DNA from 2 places in the Streptomyces sp. SLBN-8D4 genome. Region 1 is predicted to be linked to the other one. Evidence: predicted binding sites of a transcription regulator. Region 1 holds the regulator's gene; the other holds the start of a gene.
The links. Region 1 encodes HspR, which represses chaperone genes until heat shock. Its sites were predicted from a motif close to TTGAGNNNNNNNNNCTCAA; they were not measured.
Positions count from the first base shown of each region.

Region 2: lon (endopeptidase La) is a predicted target of HspR. The motif match lies at 1,969-1,987, and genes of this name have one in related genera.

Region 1 covers NZ_JBMGQC010000001.1:4,643,764-4,647,169, forward strand. Annotated here, with positions in the region: partial or broken gene RKD20_RS20900 (PA14 domain-containing protein) at 1-1,237, shown strand, start outside; gene RKD20_RS20905 (heat shock protein transcriptional repressor HspR) at 1,298-1,744, opposite strand; gene dnaJ (molecular chaperone DnaJ) at 1,750-2,934, opposite strand; gene grpE (nucleotide exchange factor GrpE) at 2,980-3,406, opposite strand, start outside.
Region 2 covers NZ_JBMGQC010000001.1:3,370,159-3,373,564, reverse strand. Annotated here, with positions in the region: gene RKD20_RS14835 (rhomboid-like protein) at 1-38, shown strand, start outside; gene RKD20_RS14830 (GNAT family N-acetyltransferase) at 72-872, opposite strand; gene RKD20_RS14825 (GNAT family N-acetyltransferase) at 1,160-1,819, opposite strand; gene lon (endopeptidase La) at 2,010-3,406, shown strand, end outside.

The sequences.
Region 1 (3,406 bases):
TACGACCCGGCGACCGGCGGCTGGCTCGACGCGCTGCCCGGCGCCAAGGGCAACACCCCGACCACCACCACGGGGACCGACGCCGTGCCGCGCCAGCTGCTCGCGGTCGCCGACGGCTACCGGTACGCGGTGCGCTCGGTGGACGCGAAGGGCAACGCGGCCGCTCCGGTGGAGGTCACGCTGACGATGGCCGACCGGCCCGAGGCGATCGCACCGTTCAGCACCACCGCGAACAGGTTCGACGAGGGGGTGATGATCGAGTGGAGCAGCGCCGACCCGTGGACCTTCGGCGAGGACAGGCCCCTGCTCACCTACCGGATCGTCCGCACCGACAAGGCGACCGGCGAGCGCAGCGTGGTGGCCGCCTGCAAGCCCAACAACTCGCAGGACCTGCCGCTGACGGACCCGGAGACGTACTGGACCTGGAACACCGGCGACGCCCCCGACTACGCCGGTCCCCGGCAGATCAACGGCGTCTGCTGGGACGTCTCCGGTGCCTCCGAGACGACGTACGACTACACGGTCATGACGATCGACCCGTTCGGCCATGAGTCGCGGCCCGGCCCCGCCGCCACCGGGACCACGCCGGACACCGTGCGCCCGGCCCCGGTGGAGAACCTGGCCGCCGAGCAGATCCCGCTCGGTGTGCGCCTGACCTGGACACCGCCCGCCGACGACGACGTCACGAGCTACAAGGTGTGGCAGGGCGTCACGGACCCGGAGACCGGCGAGACGGTATGGGACCAGAACTGCTGGACGGGGCGACTCCCTGGCCGACACCGAGATCCTCTGCCCGACGGTCCCCGACGGCGCCGCGCACACCTACAAGGTGGCCGCCACGGACGGCTCCCCCCTGATCGACTGGTGGGCCGGCCCCGAGGCCTTCCACCCCGCCGAGCTCTCCGTCACCCTGCCCGACACCCGGCCGCCAGGCTGGACGGGGACCGAGATCCGTCAGGCCCAGTACCCGCAGCTGTACGTCGGCTGCTCCGAGAGCTCCGGCCTCGGCGACTGCGACCGGTTCGCGAGCTACCGCGTGGAGCGCTGGGACCCGGCGTCGGCCGCCTACGTCACCCTCACCGAGGGCACGATGCACGACGCCGTGTTCTTCATGGACAGCACGGTCCACGAGGACACGCTGGGCCTGTACTACTACCGCGTCGTCCGCCTCGACGCCGCCGGCGCCGAGGCCGCGACCACGCCGATCGCGTACGGCGTCTGGGACTCCTGGATCTGAGCCCGCACGGACGGAGAAGGGGCCCGGAGGATTCTCCGGGCCCCTTCTCCTCTGCTGTGCCTAGTCCTTGGCCTTCTTGGGACGCCACACCACCAGCGCGCTGGTGTGCTGGACCTCCTGGTACGGCACCAGGTCACGGCGGTACGACGCGTGCACCGCCGCCTCGCGCTGCTGGATGGCCGCCGCGGCGCCCTCGACGGCCGCCTGGAGCTCGGCCACCCGGGACTGCAGCGCCGCGACCTGGTTCTCCAGCTCGATGATGCGCTTGATGCCTGCGAGGTTGATGCCCTCGTCCTGCGACAACTGCTGGACGGTGCGCAGCAGTTCGATGTCCCGGGCCGAGTAGCGCCGGCCCCGGCCCGCGGTGCGGTCCGGGGACACCAGGCCCAGGCGGTCGTACTGACGCAGCGTCTGCGGGTGCAGGCCGGAGAGCTGGGCCGCCACCGAAATGACGTAGACCGGGGTTTCCTCGGTCAGTTCATACGGGTTCCGTCGACGACCGTCCATCTCCGTCATGCTCCCTTCGCGGCCTGGAACAGCTCCGCCCGTGGATCCTCACCCACGGTCGCCTCGCGATACGCCTCCAGCGCGTCACGAGCCTTCCCCGACAGCTCGGTCGGGACACTCACCTCGACGGTGACCAGCAGGTCTCCCCGGGTGCCGTCCTTGCGGACGGCGCCCTTGCCCCGCGCCCGCATGGTGCGGCCGTTGGGCGTGCCCGGGGGCAGTTTCAGCGTCACGGCGGGGCCGCCGAGCGTCGGCACCTTGACCTCGCCGCCGAGCGCCGCCTCGGAGAAGGTCACCGGGACCGTCACCGTGAGGTTGTCGCCCTTGCGGCCGAAGACGGGGTGCGTGTCGACGTGCACGGTGACGTACAGGTCGCCCGCGGGGCCGCCGCGTTCACCGGGCGCCCCCTTTCCGCGCAGCCGGATCCGCTGCCCGTCGGAGACGCCCGCCGGGATGCGGACCTGCATGGTGCGGGAGGACTTGGCCCGCCCGGAGCCCTTGCAGATCTCGCAGGGGTTCTCCGCGATCAGGCCGCGGCCCTTGCAGTCCGGGCACGGGTCGGTGAGGGAGAAGCCTCCCCCGGAGCCCCGGGCCACCTGGCCGGTGCCCACACAGGTCGGGCACACGCGCGGGTTGCCGTTGGCGTCGCCGGTGCCCGAACAGGCCTTGCAGGGGGCCTGCGAGGACATCCTGAGCGGGACGGTCGCACCTTCGATCGCCTCGGTGAAGCTGAGGGTGACCTCGGTGTCGATGTCCTGGCCGCGCCTTGGCTGGACGCGCGTAGTTCCGGAGCTGCCCCGGTTGAACAGGCCCCCGAAGACGTCTCCGAGTCCACCGCCGAAGCCACCGGCGCCCTGCTGGCCCCCGCCCTGGGCGCCGCCTCCGAAGAGGTCGCCCAGGTCGAAGTTGAAGGAGCCGCCCGCGCCGCCCGGCCCCGGGCGGAAGCCGCCGTTGCCGAACAGGGCGCGGGCCTCGTCGTACTCCTTGCGCTTCTTGGGGTCACCGAGGACGTCGTTCGCCTCGGAGATCTCCTTGAAGCGCTCCTCGGCCTTGGTGTTGCCCTTGTTGGCGTCCGGGTGGAACTCGCGGGCGAGCTTGCGGTACGCCTTCTTGATCTCGGCCTCGGTGGCGTCCTTGGGGACGCCGAGGACCTTGTAGTAGTCCTTCTCGATGAAGTCCTTGGTGCTCATCCTCGACGCGCCCCCTTTCCGGTGTCCCGATCGTTCTCTTCGACCTCAGCCCTCCTCAGGGCCGTTGTCCTTGTCGTCGCCGGCCTCGGACCCGTCCTCGGCCTTGACCGCCTGCGCGCCCGGCTGCGGTTCGGCGACGGCCACCCGCGCGGGGCGGATGGTGCGCTCGCCGAAGCGATACCCGGGCTGCAGAATCGCCACGCACGTCGTCTCGGTGACGTCGGGCGCATACGAGTGCATCAGGGCCTCGTGGATCGTCGGGTCGAAGGGCTCGCCCTCCTTGCCGAACTGCTGCAGGCCCATCTTCGCGGCGACGGTCTCCAGCGACTCCGCGACGGACTTGAACCCGCCGAGAAGCTCACCGTGTTCCCGCGCGCGGCCGATGTCGTCGAGCACGGGCAGGAGTTCGGTCAGGAGGTTCGCGATGGCGATCTCCTTGACCGTGATCCGGTCCCGCTCCACGCGGCGGCGG
Region 2 (3,406 bases), 1.3 Mb from region 1:
GCCGGTACCGGGACCGGCAACCAGTCGCCGCCGGTTAGGCCCGACACCGCCGCCGTCCCGGTGGTCCCGTGTCAGCCGGCCGGAGGTGTCCAGACGTACGGCGTGGTCGTGGTCACCGCGTGCAGGCCGAGCCGGCGCAGGATGGGCGCGCTGTCGTCCGACGCGTCCACGTGCAGCCAGGTGACCCCGCGGGAGACGGCGAGAGCGGCGCGTACGGCGACCAGGGCACGGTAGATGCCCCTGCCCCGCCAGTCGGCCAGGGTGGAACCGCCCCACAGGCTCGCGAACTCCGTGCCCGGGCGGAACACCAGCCAGGCGGCGCACACCACTTCGCCGTCCGCCTCGGCGACGTACACCGCGGTGTCGTCCGGCGCGGTGGCGACCCGGCCGATCAGCTCCTCGGCGAGCCAGCCCCAGTCCTGGCCCCACACCGCCGACTCCATCGCGGCGATCCGCCGCATGTCGGCGTCCGCCGTGACCCGGCGCACGGTGACGCCGTCCGGCGGCACGGGCTCTCCTACGGCCATCTCGGCGGCCCTGCCGACCAGTACCGTCTCCCGCTCCTCGGGCACGAAACCGGCCGCGGTCAGTCGGTCGGTGAGGTCGGCCGGGGTGTCGTGGGAGCGGGTCTTCCACTCGACGGCCTCGCCGCGCGCCGCGAAGAAGTCCCGTTGCCGCGCGATGAGTGCGTCGAGCGCGTCACCCGCCACGCCGAGGTCACGCGGCCCGCTCACGAACCCGCGGAACTGGCCGACGATCCGCAGCAGGGGTCCGTCCTGCTCGTACGTCACCCCCGTGGGCGGGGCCGGGGGAGCGCCCCGCATCTGGTCGTCGTAGGCGGAGAGGAGGTGCTGTATGTGGGTGGTGGTCATGGTCGTTCGTTCCCCCGGTCGTCTAGGTCGTCTAGGTCGTCTAGGTCGTTCTGGTCGTCACCAGGCACGCGCGCGTGGAGGTGCTGGTCGTGTCTGTCCCGGGGGCCGGCGGCGAGGCCGGCTCGCGGTCACCAGGTTTCAGGCCGCCGGGAAGAGAGGGGACCGGCTGGGCGTTGTCCGCCGTGCGGCCGGCGGGAACCACCGGAGGTATCGGCGTGATCACCGGCGCAGCATGACGGAGGCCGTCCGCGGCCGCCTCGGGGTTTTCCGCGGACGGTGACGGACGGTCACCCAGCGTCCGGCCCCATGAACTTCGCACTGGTGAGCGGAGCCTTTACATGCCAGCCCACAGACTCGTACAGCGCCCGTCCCGCCGGGGTTCCGACGAGGACGCCGGTGTCCGCCCCCGCGGCGGCCGCCGCGGCCTGCAGCGTGCGCATGACGACGCTGCCCAGGCCCAGGCGCCGGTGGGCGGGCGCGGTCTCGATCTGGTCGAAGACGGCGGTCGCGCCGGTCGGGGCGGTCTGGCCGCGAGCCGCGAGGGAGCCGTCGGGCGCGGCGACGAGCACGCGCGTGACCCCGCCTGCGGACCAGACGCGCTTCCGGTAGCCCTCGGGGAGCTGCGTACGTCCGCCCTCCGCTCCGGCCAGCGGGACCGTCATCAGATACCCCGGCTCGGGATCCACCCACCAGCCCTCGCCGAGCCGGCCTCCCACCACCGCCGGGTCCTGGAACACCTTGAGCCATACCCCGGCGCCCGTCACCCCGCCCGCGACCCTGCGCACGAGCTCCTCGTCCACGTCGTCGCCCAGCGCCTCGAGGACATGCCGCGAGACCTGTGCGAGCTGCCCCACGTCGACGGTGAACCCCCACGGCTCACGCTCCGGCGGGGCGGCCCCGCGGGACACCGCCCAACCCGTCACCCACGCCTGTACGACTCCGTCCATGACAACCCCCCGCGGTGCGTCTGTAATGACCGCTGACCCCATGTGCCTATTACGCGATGACGGTAGACCCGGAACCGCCGATTCCGGCAGTCGTGATCGCCGTCAGCGAACAGGCAAGCGGGTGGGGAACATTCGACGGCGCATGTGCATTGAGTCGGCATAGCTCAACTTGAATGCCGAAGGGGAGATCATGGCTTCGACGTCCACACCGCTCACTCTGCCTGTGCTGCCGCTCGACGACGAGGTCGTGCTGCCCGGAATGGTGGTCCCGCTGGACCTGAACGACGCCGACGTCCGCGCCGCGGTGGAGGCCGCCCAGGCCGCCGCCCGCTCGGAACCCGGAAAGCCGAAGGTCCTCCTGGTCCCACGCATCGACGGCACCTACGCGAGCACCGGTGTGCTCGGCACCGTCGAGCAGGTCGGCCGACTGGCCGACGGCGACCCTGGCGCGCTCATCCGCGGCCGGAGCAGGGTCAAGATCGGTGCGGGGACCACCGGCCCGGGCGCCGCCCTGTGGGTCGAGGGGACGACGGTCGACCAGACCGTCCCCGACCCGCTGCCCGGCCACGCGACCGAACTCGTCAAGGAGTACAAGGCACTCGCCACCGCCTGGCTGCGCAAGCGCGGCGCCTGGCAGGTCGTGGACCGCGTGCAGGCCATCGACGACGTGTCGGCCCTCGCCGACAACTCCGGTTACTCGCCCTTCCTGACCACCGAGCAGAAGGTCGAACTGCTGGAGACGGCCGACCCGATCGCCCGCCTCAAGCTCGCCACCCAGCAGCTCCGCGACCACCTCGCCGAGCAGGACGTCGCCGAGACCATCGCGAAGGACGTCCAGGAGGGCGTCGACAAGCAGCAGCGCGAGTTCCTGCTCCGCCGCCAGCTGGAAGCCGTACGCAAGGAACTGCGCGAGCTCAACGGCGAGCAGGAGGGCGAGGAGTCCGACGACTACCGCGCCCGCGTGGAGGCCGCCGACCTGCCCGAGAAGGTGCGGGAAGCCGCCCTCAAGGAGGTCGACAAGCTGGAGCGGTCCTCCGACCAGTCCCCGGAGGGCTCCTGGATCCGCACCTGGCTGGACACCGTCCTCGAACTGCCGTGGAACGAACGGACCGAGGACGCGTACGACATCCAGGGCGCCAAGGCGATCCTCGACGCCGAGCACGCGGGCCTGGAGGACGTGAAGGAGCGGATCACCGAGTACCTGGCGGTGCGCAAGCGCCGCAACGACCGGGGCCTCGGGGTCGTCGGCGGCCGCCGCGGCGGTGCCGTCCTCGCCCTCGTCGGCCCGCCCGGTGTCGGCAAGACCTCGCTGGGCGAGTCCGTCGCGCACGCCATGGGCCGCAAGTTCGTCCGTGTCGCCCTCGGCGGTGTGCGGGACGAGGCGGAGATCCGCGGTCACCGGCGGACGTACGTCGGCGCGCTGCCCGGCCGGATCGTGCGGGCCGTCAAGGAGGCGGGGTCGATGAACCCGGTCGTCCTGCTCGACGAGATCGACAAGGTGGGCTCCGACTTCCGCGGCGACCCCGCGGCCGCCCTCCTGGAGGTCCTGGACCCGGCGCAGAACCACACCTTCCGCGACCACTACCT